Regions from separate parts of the Modestobacter sp. VKM Ac-2979 genome, predicted to be linked through region 1. Evidence: riboswitches for the same ligand, from Rfam matches in the RefSeq annotation. Region 1 holds a riboswitch; the other holds the start of a gene.
What was found. Region 1 has a riboswitch for cyclic di-AMP ahead of O2W15_RS07240 (C40 family peptidase). Riboswitches for the same ligand answer to the same signal wherever they lie in the genome.

Region 2: linked by a shared signal. The riboswitch ahead of O2W15_RS09445 (hypothetical protein) and the one ahead of O2W15_RS07240 (C40 family peptidase) in region 1 are both predicted to bind cyclic di-AMP.

What each region holds. Positions count from the first base shown of each region.
Region 1 is NZ_JAPVBO010000002.1:551,418-558,350, forward strand. Features, by position in the region: gene O2W15_RS07220 (hypothetical protein) at 1-18, opposite strand, end outside; gene O2W15_RS07225 (phytoene desaturase family protein) at 177-1,730, opposite strand; gene O2W15_RS07230 (GNAT family N-acetyltransferase) at 1,727-2,179, opposite strand; gene O2W15_RS07235 (hypothetical protein) at 2,184-2,729, opposite strand; cyclic di-AMP (ydaO/yuaA leader) riboswitch at 2,899-3,054, shown strand; gene O2W15_RS07240 (C40 family peptidase) at 3,071-4,252, shown strand; gene O2W15_RS07245 (DUF3817 domain-containing protein) at 4,401-4,769, shown strand; gene O2W15_RS07250 (serine hydrolase domain-containing protein) at 4,777-6,105, shown strand; gene O2W15_RS07255 (pyridoxamine 5'-phosphate oxidase family protein) at 6,109-6,744, opposite strand; gene O2W15_RS07260 (hypothetical protein) at 6,804-6,933, opposite strand, start outside.
Region 2 is NZ_JAPVBO010000003.1:115,584-122,516, forward strand. Features, by position in the region: gene O2W15_RS09415 (amidohydrolase family protein) at 1-22, opposite strand, end outside; gene O2W15_RS09420 (CaiB/BaiF CoA transferase family protein) at 243-1,430, shown strand; gene O2W15_RS09425 (citryl-CoA lyase) at 1,427-2,251, shown strand; gene O2W15_RS09430 (extradiol ring-cleavage dioxygenase) at 2,244-3,122, shown strand; gene O2W15_RS09435 (hypothetical protein) at 3,119-3,478, shown strand; gene O2W15_RS09440 (quinone oxidoreductase family protein) at 3,483-4,457, shown strand; cyclic di-AMP (ydaO/yuaA leader) riboswitch at 4,615-4,766, shown strand; gene O2W15_RS09445 (hypothetical protein) at 4,788-5,684, shown strand; gene O2W15_RS09450 (alpha/beta hydrolase) at 5,728-6,555, shown strand; gene O2W15_RS09455 (protein adenylyltransferase SelO) at 6,588-6,933, opposite strand, start outside.

The DNA.
Region 1 (6,933 bases):
GTCGGGTCGCTCGCTCATCGGTCCTCCTGGGAATCGGTACGCGCCCCGGTCCGACACGTGGTCTCCCCGGGTCGCCGGCCTGCTCGGGCGAGCGGGCGGCTGTGTCCGGTGCCTGCCCAGTTCTGCGGACGCTCACGCCTGAGACGTGACCCACTCCGCTCAGTGGACCACTCCGCTCAGTGGACCCCGAGCAGGTGCTGCGCCGCGGCGAAGCCGCCCAGGCCGCTGACCGCACCGCCGCGCACCGTGCCGCCCGAGGAGGCGGCGACCACCCGCGGATGCGCCGTCGCCACGCCCCAGGTGCCGACGGCCTCCGGGTCGGGCGCGACCGGCCAGGCGAGGTCGCCGTGGAAGATGTGCCCGCCCGGCATCGCCAGCGACGCCTCGACGTCCAGCGGCGAGGACGCCTGCAGGCACGGCCGCCCGTCGCCGTCGGTGGCCAGGCAGTCGGCCAGCGGCTCGGTCAGGTGGGCGTCCAGCTGGGCCAGCACCCGCCGCACCGCCTCCGTCCGGGTCCCGACGGGGTCGGCCGCGTAGAGCTCGGCCGGCGTGTGCAACCCGAACAGGGTCAGGGTGTGCAGCCCGGTGTCGCCGACGATCGACGGGTCGGTGAGCGAGTGGCAGTACACCTCGAAGGGGACCACCTCGGGCAGCTGCCCGGCCGCGGCCTGCGCGTACGCGGCGTCGAGCTGGCCGGCCGCCTCGTCGACGTGCACGGTGCCGCTGAAGACCCGGCGGGGATCCGCGCCGGACCGCAGCCCGGGCAGCCGGCGCAGCACCATGTTGACCTTCAGCTGCGACCCCGACGGCCGCGGCGCCGGGGCGGCGCCCAGCAGCTCGTCGAGCACGGCCGGGGCCGCGCCGCTGACCAGGTGCCCGGCGTCGGCCGCGTGCGCCGTCCCGTCGGCGTCGGTCCAGTGCACGGTGACGCCGTCGGCCCGGGTCTCGACCGCGGTGACCTCGGCGCGGGTGAGCAGTGCGGCACCGCGCGCCCGGGCTGCGTCGGCCAGCGCGCCGCTGACCGCACCCATCCCACCGACCGGCACCCGCCAGCGGCCGGTGCCGTTGCCGATGAGGTGGTACAGGAAGCACCGGCCGGCCAGGCCGTCGGCGGCGTGCACGTCGGCGAAGGTGCCGATCAGCCCGTCGGTGAGCGCGATGCCCCGCACCTCGTCGTCGGTCAGGTGGTCGGCGACGACGTCGGCCAGCGGCCGTTCCCGCAGGTCGCGCCAGATCTCCGGGTCCCGCAGGCGCGCGGTGACCGCCGCCTCGCTGGGCAGCGGTCCGGTCAGGGTGGGGGCCAGGTCCTCGGCGAGGGTGGTCAGTCGGCCGTAGAACCGCTGCCAGCCGGCGAACTCGGCGTCCGAGCCGGTGAGGGCGCGGAAGGAGGCCGCCGTCTCCGGCCCCTCGTCCCGCTCGACCAGCAGCCCGGTGGCCGCACCGCCGCGGCGCAGCGGGGTGTAGGAGGCGACCGCCCGGTCCAGCAGGGTGATCGGCAGCGCCAGGTCGGTGACGACCCGGTCGGGCAGCAGGCTGACCAGGTAGGAGTAGGCCGACAGCCGGACGCCGACGCCCGGGAAGACCTGCTCGCTGACCGCGGCGCCGCCGAGCACGGCCCGCCGCTCCAGCACGAGCACCGACCAGCCCGCGCGGGCCAGGTAGGCGGCGGCGACCAGCCCGTTGTGGCCGCCGCCCACCACGACGGCGTCGTACCGGGCTGCGGTGCTCACGCCAGCTCCCGAGCGAAGCAGAGCGAGAACGGGTCGTCCACGTAGTGCCCGAACGCCGGGATCGGCCGGTAGCCGGCCGCGGTGTACAGCCCGACCGCCTCGGGCTGGCGCGGCCCGGTCTCCAGCAACACGGTGGTCCAGCCCCGCCCCACCGCCTCGGCCTCCAGCGCGGTGAGCAGCAGCCGGGAGACGCCCCGCCCACGCGCCGCCGGGACGACGTACATCCGCTTGAGCTCGGCGGTGCCGTCCCCGAGGGGCCGCAGCGCGCCGCAGCCGATCGGCGTGCCGTCGTCGTCCCGGGCGAGGAGGACGACGGCGACGTCGGCGGCAGACGGCGGCACCCCCGGCTCGCTCGCACCGCCGTAGCGGGCCCGCAGCTCGACCTGCTGGGCGGCGGTCAGCGCGGCGACGTCCGGGTCGTCCCACGAGGCGGCGGAGAGGGTCGGCACCGGGTCATCCTGGCGCGCCGTCGTCCACCTGCTGCAGCAGCCCCCACACGAACCGGGCCCGCACCCGGCCGGGGAGGTGCACCTCGAAGCGACTCGGGACGCCGGGGTCCACCGCGGCCGCGCCGGGCAGGGTCACGACGTCGTCCACCACGTGCTCCCAGACGCGCAGGGCCCCCGGTGCGGCGGCCGGCACGGCGGAACCGGGCGCGCGGACCAGCTGCTCGTGGAGCACCGCGCCGTCCGGGCCGCCCAGCACCTCCCACCGCAGGTGCGGCCACAGCGGCAGCGGCCACCGCCGGACGACGAGGTCGACGTCACCGAACCGGCGGTCCTCCTGCTCGGCGGATGGACCGAGCACGGCAGCGCGCAGCACGAGCCCGCGCGGTGCTCGCTCTGTGTGATGGAGCGCGCGCCAACGACGGTGCGCGGCACGCGCCTCGGCCCGGTCGGCGCCGAGTCTGGGCAACGCCTCGGAGACCAGGTCGGGTCGCGTGTCGGCCATGCGGCGGAGCAGCACGAGGCAGAACTCCCGCTGTGCCAGGCCCTTCACGCGGCGAGCCTGTCACGCTCGGTGAGCGTGTTGCAGCACACGCCCGGGGATTTCCACAAATTGACCCCAGTCGTTTGTCACGAGCACATAACGCACGTACGGTCACCAGCGGTCCTGACGGGCAGCGCAGTCGCCCACCCGGGTGACCACCGACAGGACCGCCGCCGAACCACACGGCTCGCCGCAACACTCGCGGGCTCGTGGACCGGGGACCCACCGCAGCACTGGGGTGAAGCTCCGCACGGCCCGCTCGCGGGCCCGAGGAGCCGGGCGTCTTCCCGCCCGAACCCGTCAGCTAACTCGGTAGGCGGCAGGTGGAAGAAAGGACACACCCGCCGAACATGGCGAGTTCGCACATCTCTGTCCGTCGTGGCCGCAACGGCCGACGGGCCCTGCTCACTCTGTTCGTCGCGGGTGGCGTCGCCCTCGCACCGGTGCCCGCCCTGGCGGCTCCTGAAACACCCACCACCTCGCAGGAGGCGGCCGAGCTCATCGCCGCCCGTGGTCACGACCTCGAGGTCGTCACCGAGAAGATGCACGAAGCGACCGACGTGCTGACCAGCATGAAGGCCGCCTCGGACGCCGCCGCCGCCGAGCTCGTCGCCGCCGAGGCGGCCGTGGTCGAGGCCCGTGACCACGTGCGCCAGGTCGCCCGCAGCGCCTTCACCGGTGAGCAGCTCTCCTCGCTGCAGGCCATGCTCACCAGCTCCTCCGCCGACGAGATGCTCGACCGGATGGGCACGCTGGACAGCATCGCCGGGCACAACAACGAGGTGCTCGGGGTCGCGCAGCAGGCCACCGTCAGCGCCGACGAGGCGAAGGCCGCTGCCGAGAAGGCCGCCGCCGACGCGGAGGCCCAGGTCGCTGAGGTCGCTGCCCAGCAGGCCGACCTGAACGAGCAGATCGCCGAGTACCAGGCCGAGTACGACCGGCTCTCCGCCGAGGAGCGCGAGCGCGCTCGCATCCTGGCCGAGCAGCACGCGGCCGCAGAAGCGGCGGCAGCCGCAGCCGAGCGCGAGGCCCAGGCCGCCGCGGCGGCGGAGCGCAACAACGCCCAGACCGCCTCGCGCGACGAGCGCACGGCCCCCGCTGCCCGTGCGGCCGCCCCCGCCCCGGCCGCCGCTGCGGCGCCGGCACCGGCTCCGGCCGCGCCGGTCGTGGCCAGCAGCGGCGCTGCCGCCACCGCGGTGAGCACCGCGATGGCCCAGCGCGGCAAGCCCTACGTCTGGGGCGCCACCGGCCCGAACTCCTACGACTGCTCCGGGCTGGTGAAGTACTCCTACGCCGCGGCCGGGGTCAACCTGCCCCGCAGCAGCCGGCAGCAGGCGGCGTCGGGCCGGGCGGTCTCCCGCGGCGAGCTGCAGCCGGGCGACCTCATCGCCTACTACAGCCCGGTCAGCCACATCGGCATCTACATCGGCAACGGCCAGATGGTCCACGCGCCGACGTCGGGTGACGTGGTCAAGGTCGCCAGCATCGACGCCATGGGCCCCATCACCGCCATGCGTCGGGTCGCCGGCTGACAGCTGCACCACCCCGCGACACCCGCCGGTGCCCCGGTCGCCTGACGGCGGCCGGGGCACCGGCGCGTCCGGACCCGGTGGCGACGATCACCCGGGTACGCGCACCGGCACCCCGTCCCGCCGGGCACGATGAGGTACAGCCCACGCCATGCCCACCCCGAGGAGCACCGTGCCCGCCGCACTGACCGACCCCACGAGGGTCGCCCGCGTCTTCCGCGTCGTCGCCATCGCCGAGGCCGTCTCCTGGGTGCTCCTGCTGGCCGGCATGTTCGTCAAGCGGGTGCTGCAGGCCTCGGAGCTGGGCGTGCAGGTCTTCGGCCCGGTCCACGGTGCGGTGTTCGTGGCCTACGTCGTCGTCGCCCTGCTGGCGTGGCGGGTGCTCCGCTGGACCCCGGCCACCGGGCTGCTGGCGCTGGCCGCCTCCATCCCGCCACTGGTGACCATCTGGTTCGAGCGCTGGGCCCGGCGTACCGGCCGGCTGCCGGTGGACGCCACCACGCCGGTCCGGGCCGGCTGAGCGCACGATGGTCACCCCCGTCCTGCCCGCCACCGCCCGCACCCTGTTGGCCCGCACCGCACGGGTCCAGCGCGACGGCCGGGCACCCAGCCTGGTCGCGGGCGTCGTCCGGGACGGCGGGCTGGCCTGGTCGGCCGGTCGCGGCGACGTCGCCGAGCCGCACACCGACGTGCAGTACCGGCTGGGCTCGATCAGCAAGACGGTGACGGCCCTGGCCGTGCTCCGGCTGCGCGACGAGGGCCGCCTGGGGCTCGACGACCTGCTCGAGGAGCACGTCCCCGACACCCCCTTCGGGGAGCGCACCGTGGGCCAGCTGCTCGCCCACCTCGCCGGCGCGAGCTCGGAGAGCCCCGGCGGCTGGTGGGAGCGCGTCCCCGGCGGGTCGCTGGCCGAGCTCCGGCTGACCGACGACGACGTCGTCCTGGGCAGCGCCCGGCGGTTCCACTACTCGAACCTCGGGTTCGGGCTGCTCGGTGAGCTGGTCGCCCGGCATCGTGGGCGCTCCTGGGCCGAGGTGGTCCGGGACGAGGTGCTGCTGCCGCTGGGCATGGAGCGCACCACCCCGCGGCCCACCGGTCGGGCGGCGCAGGGTGCGGGGGTGCACCCGTGGGCAGACGTCGTCCTGCCCGAGCCCGAGCACGACGCCGGCGTCATGGCCGCGGCCGGCCAGCTGTGGGCGACGCTGGCCGACCTCGGCCGGTTCGCCGCCTTCCTGCTCGGCGACACCGGCGACGTGCTCTCCCCGGCGACGCTGGAGGAGATGACCGTGCCGGCCGGGATCGACTCGTCGTCCCCCGGGTGGTCGGCGTACGGGCTGGGGGTGCAGGTCCTGCGGGTCGACGGGCACACCCTCATCGGCCACGGCGGTTCGATGCCAGGCTTCCTCGCCGGGGTCTTCGTCGACCGGTCCGAGCAGGTCGGAGCGGTGATGCTGGCCAACACGACCAGTGGGCTCGACCCGCTGGTGCCCGGGTTGCTGGCCGACCTGCGGGCCGCCGAGCCCCGGATCGTCGACGCCTGGGTGCCGTCCCCGCCGCCGCTGCCGCTGGACTCGCTCGGCGTCTGGTTCTGGGGGCCGGCTCCGCTGGTGCTGCGCGCCCAGTCCGGTGGCCTGCTGCACCTGGGGCCGCTGCCCGGCCGGTCCGGCCGGGCGAGCCGGTTCGCTCCCCGCGCGGACGGCACGTGGGTCGGGCTGGACGGCTACTACGCGGGCGAGACGCTGCGGATCGCTCCCGACCACCTGGACCTGGCGACGTTCGTGCTCACCCGTACGCCCTACGACCCCGAGGCACCCGTGCCCGGCGGGGTCGACGAACGTGGCTGGACGGCGCCCTAGGCGTCAGGCGCCGGACGGTCGGGCGCTGGGGTACAGGCCGGCGGCGTACTGCTCGCCGTAGTACTGCTGCAGCTCGGCCAGTGGCGTGGCGGCAGCCTCCTGGGCGTGCGCGATCCGGGCCCGGGAGGGCAACGCCCCGGGATCCCAGGTCGCCGGGTCCCACAGCTGCGACCGCAGGAACGCCTTGGCGCAGTGGTAGAAGACCGACTCGATCTCCACGACCATGGCCAGCAGTGGCCGGTGTCCGCGGACGAGCATCCGGTCCAGCAGGTCCTCGTCGCGCACCAGGCGGGCCCGGCCCTGTACCCGGAAGGTGTCGCTGCGACCGGGCACCAGGTAGATCAACCCGACGTGCGGGTTGGTCAGGATGTTGCGGAACCCGTCGGCACGACGGTTGCCGGCGCGCTCGGGCAGCGCGATCGTCCGGTCGTCCAGGACGACGGTGAACCCGGGCGGATCGCCCTTCGGGGAGACGTCGCAGCTCCCGTCGGCCGCCGAGGTCGCCACCAGGCAAAACGGTGAGGCGGCCAGCCAGTCCCGGTCGATCGCGTCCAGGCAGGGGCGGTCCTTGGTGGCGGCGCGCGGCGCCGGTTCACCCAGCAGCTCGCGCAGCTCCGCCTCGGTGGTGATCTCGTCCACGGCGCCAGTCTGGCCCACCGGACCAGTCCCGAGGCCACCGCGAACGGGCGGGTCCGCCGTCAGGGGAGGTCGAACGCGTCCATCGTCGTCTTCACGATGACGCCGTAGGCCAGGTGCGGGACGACGTCGCTGACCCAGTCGGTGGCCGACCAGGTGCGCGGGTCGGTGATCCCGAGCGCGGTCATCGGG
Region 2 (6,933 bases), on a different contig from region 1:
CGTCGGTGTCGGGCTGGGACATCGTCTACCTCCAGGCCGTCACCGGACTGTCGCGGACGAATGTCCGCACAACGGTCAGCCTGGCGACCGGCCCACTGTCAGGGTGACTGCGACCACATGTCAAGACAAGCGGGGCTCCAACGACTTCCAGTTGACAGCGGCTGTCGGACGTGTCGAGACTCGGCGTCACTCCGGACGCCCGTCCGCTTGACGGCGCTGCACCGCTCGAGGGGCCACACCCGATGACTGGACACCCACTGCCGCCCGGCAGCTCGCCGGGCCGGGGGCCGCTCTCCGGCCTGCTGGTGGCCGACTTCTCCCGGGTCCTGGCCGGGCCCTACGCCACCATGCTGCTGGCCGACATGGGGGCCGAGGTGGTCAAGGTGGAGAGCCCCGGCGGCGACGACACCCGCAGCTGGGCGCCGCCGGTGCGCGAGGGGGTGTCGACCTACTACCTGGGCGTGAACCGCAACAAGCGCTCCATCGCCCTGGACCTCAAAGACCCCGCCGACGCCGCTGCCGCGCAGGAGCTGGCTCGCCGCGCCGACATCGTGATCGAGAACTTCAAGACCGGCGGGCTGGGGCGCTTCGGCCTGGACTACGCGAGCGTCAGCGCGACCAACCCCCGGGTCGTCTACGCCTCGATCACCGGCTTCGGCAGCGGGCCGGCCGGGGCGCCGCTGCCCGGGTACGACCTGATCGTGCAGGCGATCTCCGGCCTGATGAGCCTCACCGGCGACCCCGAGGGCGAGCCGTTCCGGGCCGGCATCTCCGTCTTCGACGTGATGGCCGGGCTGCACGCCACCATCGGCGTGCTCTCGGCGCTGAACGTCCGGCACGAGACCGGCCGCGGCCAGCACGTCGAGGTCAACCTGCTGTCCTCGGCGCTGTCCGGGCTGGTCAACCACGCCAGCGCCGTCGTCGCCGGTGGCGTCGTCCCGTTCCGGATGGGCAACAGCCACCCGAGCCTGTTCCCCTACGAGCCGCTCCCGTGCGCCGACGGCGACCTGATCATCACCGCCGGCAACAACGGCCAGTTCCGCCGGCTGGTCGAGGTGCTCGGCGTGCCCGAGCTCGCCGACGACCCGCGGTTCGCCCGCAACGAGGACCGCACGGCCAACCGGGACGAGCTGCGCCCGCTGCTGGTCGAGCGGCTGAGCACCCGGTCCAAGCGGGACTGGTTCGACGACATCATCGCCGCGGGCGTGCCCTGCGGGCCGATCAACACCGTCGACCAGGGTGTGGCCTTCGCCGAGTCGATCGGCCTGGACCCGGTGGTGACCGTGGGGGAGGGCGAGGCGGCAGTGCCGTCGGTCCGCCACCCGATCACCTTCTCCGAGACCCCGGCCGACTACCGGCTGCCGCCGCCGGCCCTGGACGAGCACGGCGCCGAGCTGCGACGGTGGCTGGCCACCGAGGAGGACGCGTGACCACCCCCGAGTACCCGACCGCGCTGGGCGCCTCCAGCCGCGAGTCGATCACGCTGCTGGGCACCGACCTGGCCCGCGACGTCATGGGCACCGTCGGCTTCGGTGAGCTGGCCTTCTGGCTGGCCACCCAGCGGCGGCCCACACCGGGGGAGACCCGGGTCTTCGAGGCGGTGCTGGCCGCGCTCGCCGACCACGGCTTCACCCCGACCGCCATCGTCACCCGGCTCACCTACCTGTCGGCGCCGGACTCGGTGCAGGGGGCGCTCGCCGCCGGCCTGCTCGGCGGTGGCTCCCGGTTCCTCGGCGTCACCGAGGACTCCGGCCGGTTCCTGGACGACGTGCTGAAGGGCGTGGACGGTGAGCTGCCGACCGACGACGCCGGCTGGGACGCCCTGGCCCTGGAGACGGTGACCGCCCAGCGGGCGGCGCGGCGTTTCGTGCCCGGGCTCGGCCACCACGTGCACAAGGACGGCGACCCGCGCACCCCCCGGCTGTTCGAGATCGCGACCGAGGAGGGGCTGTTCGGCCCGCACCTGTCGCTGTTCGCCGCGATCGGCCGGGTGCACCCTCAGGTGCTCGGCAAGACCCTGCCGCTCAACGGCGCCGGGGTGTGCGGTGCCGCGCTGGCCGACCTGGGCCTGCCGCTGGAGCTGCTGCGCGGCTTCGCCCTGCTGGCCCGCACGGCCGGGCTGATCGGGCAGTTGGCCGAGGAGCTGCGGCACCCGGTGGCCAACGACGTCTTCCTGTCCGTGGACCTCAACAACCGGTCCGTCGCCCCCGACCCGTACCTCCCTGACCTCAACGGAGACAGTCATGGCTGAACTGGCCGCGGTGATCGCGTCCACCCACCACCCCTTCTACTACCGGGCCAGCACCGCCACCGGCGCTGACCGGCCGCCGTTCGCCGACGAGTGGGTGGCGAAGATCGAGGCGTTCCGCGAGACGCTGACCCGCGCGGAGCCCGACGTCCTGGTGATGGTCGGCAGCGACCACTTCCACCAGCTCTGGCTGGACAACATGCCGCAGTTCCTGGTGGGCAAGGCGCCGTTCTTCGACGCCAACTTCCACAACGAGGAGCGCGAGTTCGGGCTGCCGAAGATGACGCTGCGCGGCGAGGAGGACCTGGCGGCGCACCTGCTGCGGGACGGGCTGGACCGGGACTTCGACCTGGCCTTCAGCAACGAGCTGCGGATCGACCACAGCATCACCTGCCCGATCATCACACTGCGCCCGCAGGCCGACCTGCCGATCGTGCCGGTCTACACCAACATCTTCGCCCCGCCGCTGCCGCAGCCGAAGCGCTTCGTCCAGCTGGGCCGGGCGATCCGGGAGATGGTCGAGTCCTGGGAGAGCGACAAGCGGGTGGCGGTGATCGGCACCGGGCACCTGTCCCTGGAGCTGGGCGGGCCGCGGCAGTTCGGCGAGCACGGGCCGGACCCGGAGTTCGACCGCAAGGCCGTCGAGTGGATCGCCAGCGGGGACATCGAGGGGTGCCTGGCCGAGGTCTCCCTGGAGTCCCTGCACCACCCGGGCAACGCCACCCACGGGTTCATGGACTTCATGCTGATGATGGGCGTAGCCGGCGAGGGCGCGAAGGCCGACCACGTCGACACCCTGGACCTGTTCCACACCATGGAGGCGTACTTCACCTGGTACCCCAACGGGGTCCCGAGCGCGGGGGTGTCGGCATGAGCAAGTACCTGCTGGACAAGTTCCTGTTCACCGTCGACCGCGACCCCGAGCTGACCGAGCGCTACCGGGAGGACCCGGCCGGCACGGTCACCTGGTGGGAGGCCGAGATGGCCAACACCGTCCTCAACTGCATCCCCGCGGAGAAGACGACCTGGCTGGCCTTCACCGACGAGGAGCGGCGGGCGCTGGCCGCGCACGACCACGTCGCGCTGTTCCAGATGGGCGCGCACCCGTTCCTGACGCTCACCCTCTTCATCGCGCTGTTCGAACGCGACCACGGGCCGATGGAGTACCAGCGCGCCTACGGGAAGGCGATGGAGCACGTCTCCATGCCCTACCCCGACATCGCGACCTGAGCCGGTGCGCGCCGCCATCCTGACCTCGCCGGGCGAGCCGCCCGCCCTGGCGGACCACCCGGACCCGGTGCCCGGCGAGGGCCGGACCCTGGTCCGGGTGACCGCCGCCCCGGTCGTGCCGCTGGACCTGCTCTGCGCCTCCGGGACGTCGTACTTCGGCCGCCCGGCCGTGCCCTACGTGCCCGGCGTGCAGGGGGTGGGGGTCGTGGTGTCGTCGGCGGTGCTGGCGCCCGGCACCCGGGTCTGGTTCGCCACCTCGGCGGGGATGAGCCCGGGCGACGGCAGCCTGGGTGAGCTCTGCGCGGTGCCGGACGCCGACGTCGTCCCGCTCGCCGGGGACCTGCCCGACCCGGTCGTGGCGGCGCTGGGCCTGTCGGCGGTCGCCGGCTGGATGGCCCTGACCTGGCGCGGCCGGTTGCAGCCCGGGGAGCGGGTGCTGGTGCTCGGCGCCGGGGGCGCGGTCGGCCAAGCCGCGCTGGGCGCCGCCCGCGCGCTGGGGGCCGGGCGGGTGGTCGGGGTCTGCCGGTCGCCGTCCGCGGCCGACCGTGCCCGCCGGGCCGGCGCCGAGGACGTCGTCCTCACCGGGGACGGCGGCGACCTGGCGGCGCGGATCCGGCAGACGGTCGGCTCGGACGTCGACCTCGTCGTCGACCCGGTGTTCGGCGCCGTGGCGGCGGCCGCGTGCTCGGTGCTGGCGCCCGGCGGGCGGCTGGTCAACCTGGGTGGCGCGGCCGGGGACGCCGCCGAGTTCTCCTCCGCCGTGCTGCGCAGTCGGAGCATCGACGTGCTCGGCTACACCAACAACGCGCTCACCGGCGAGCAGCGGGCGGCCGCGCTGACCGCGGTGCTGCGGCACGCCGCGGCCGGGCAGCTCCGGGTGGAGCACGCCGTCCTCCCGCTGGCGCGGGTCGAGGAGGCCTGGGCGGCCACCGCCGCCGGGGGTGGGAGCCGGTCCGTCGTCGAGCTGTCGGCGCGCTGACCGGACACCGCCGGTGGTGACGGATGGGACGCGTGTGTCCGGAGAGTGACGCGACCACCGTCACCCGATGAAATGCCCGCAACCGATTGTCACGACTACATAACGCCGTTAGGTTGGCCGGGTCCAGTCGGTCGCCACGTCCCCACCCGGGGAGCCCGGCCGGACGCCGCCGAGTCGCCCTCCGGGGCGAGCCGGGGACCCACCGCACCACTGGGGTGAATCCCGCGCCCGGACGACCGTCCGGGCCGGGTAGGGCTGCTTCCCGCCCGAACCCGTCAGCTGACCTGGTAGGCGGCACACGGAAGACACCTGTACGGAGCACTCCTGCCCATGCGCGCCCGCACCACCACCTCTGCCGCCACCGGCCGACGCCGCCCGCCGGCCGGCATCCGCCGCCCCGGGCTGTACCTGGGCATCGCGGCGGCCGGAGCCGTCCTGGTCAACGTCGTCGTCGGCGTCGGCCCAGCGGCCCAGGCCGACCCCGTGGCGTCCCAGCCGGTGAGCGTCGCCGAGCAGCTGGGGCTGGCCGCCGAATCCGGCGCCGTCGACGGGACCGAGGACCTCCGGCCGCTCGAGGAGCTGGCAGCCAGCCGGGCCACCCGGGAGGCCGAGCAGACCGCCGCCCAGCAGGCCCAGGCCGCGGCCGACCAGGCCGTGCTCGACCAGCAGGCAGCGGAGGCGGAGGCAGCACGCCTCGCCGCCGAGGCCGCGGCCGCCGCGGAGGCCGAGGCCGCTCGGGTCGCCGCCGAGGCCGCTGCTGCGGCCGAGGCCGAGGCGCAGGCAGCCGCCGCCGCTCCGGCACGGGCCGCCGCCGCGGCCAAGCCCTCCGCCGCGGCGGCCGCGAGCCCCGGCACCGCGGTGTCCGCGATCGCCAAGATCAACAATTCCGCCGGACCGATCAAGCCGCAGGCGCAGGCGGCCGCGAACGCCGTGGTCAGCAACGTGCCCGGCGCCGGCTCGATCACCCTGGGCGGCACCCGGCCCAGCGCTGCCGACCCGCACGGTCACCCGTCGGGGCTGGCGGTGGACTACATGGTCATGTCCAACGCCGCCCTCGGGGATGCGATCGTCGCCTACCACGTGGCCAACTGGGCTGAGCTCGGCGTCGACTACATCATCTGGGAGCAGCGGATGCTCTCCTCGCCCGGTGGCTCCTGGAAGCAGATGGAGGACCGGGGCAGCGTGACGGCGAACCACTTCGACCACCCGCACGTCAACTACCGCTAGACGGCGCTGGCCCGGCCGGCCCCCAGCGCGCCACCATGGGGTGGTGCTGCGGTCGGTGCTCCGGGCCGCGCTGATCGGTGCCATCGTGCTGGTCGTGGTGGTCGGCCTGCTCTGGACGGTTCAGCGCCGCTTGGTGTACCTGCCCGACGCCGGTCCGGTGCCGCCCGCTGCCGAGGCCGTCCCCGGTGGCCGGGACGTCGAGCTGACCACCGCCGACGGGCTGACCCTCGGCGCGTGGTTCGTGCCCGGCCCGACGGCCGACGCACCGGCCGTGCTGGTGGCCAACGGCAACGGCGGCCACCGCGGGGTCCGGGCGCCGCTGGCCCGGGCGCTGTCGTCAGCGGGGCTGGCGGTGCTGCTGTTCGACTACCGCGGGTACGGCGGCAACCCGGGCAGCCCGACCGAGGCCGGGTTGGCGCTCGACGTCCGCGCGGCGCGCGACTGGCTGCTGGCCGACGGCGGGGTCCCCGCAGAGCGGCTCCTGTACTACGGGGAGAGCCTGGGCGCCGCCGTCGTCACCGAGCTGGCCGTCGACCACCCGCCGGCCGGGCTCGTGCTGCGCTCCCCGTTCGTCGACCTGGCCGCCGTCGGCAGCGAGCACTACCCGTTCCTGCCGGTCCGGTTGCTGCTGCGCGACCAGTACCCGGTGGCCGAGCAGGTCGCCCGGGTCGAGGTGCCCACCACCGTCGTCCTCGGCACCGCCGACTCGATCGTGCCGCCGGAGCAGAGCAGGGCGGTGGCCGCTGCCGCCGGGCAGCTGCACCGCATGGTCGAGGTGCCCGGCGCCGACCACAACGACGCCGTCCTGTTGGACGGCGACCAGCTGGTCGCCGCCGTCGTCGAACTGGCCCGCCTGACGACCGACCCCTGACCGACAGAAATGGCCATTTCTGTCGTCGCGGGTCAGGTGCCGCAGAAGGTCTGGTAGGTGGCGCCGAAGTCGGCGGGGGCGGGGGTGGCGTACCGCTCCAGGCCCGGCCGCTCGGCGTACGGGTGGGTCACGGCGTCGAGCAGGGGACCGAGCGGGGCGAGGTCGCCTGCGGTCGCTGCGGTGAGCGCCTCCTCGACGAGGTGGTTGCGCGGGATGTAGAGCGGGTTCACCCGGTCCATGGCGTCGGCATCCGGAGCCAGTGCGCGCCAGCGCTCCGACCACGCGTCGAACGAGGCCAGGTCGAGGAAGAGGTTGCGGACCGGGTCGACGTCGCCGCGGGCGGCAGCGCCGAGCAGCCGGAACCCGGACGTGTGGTCG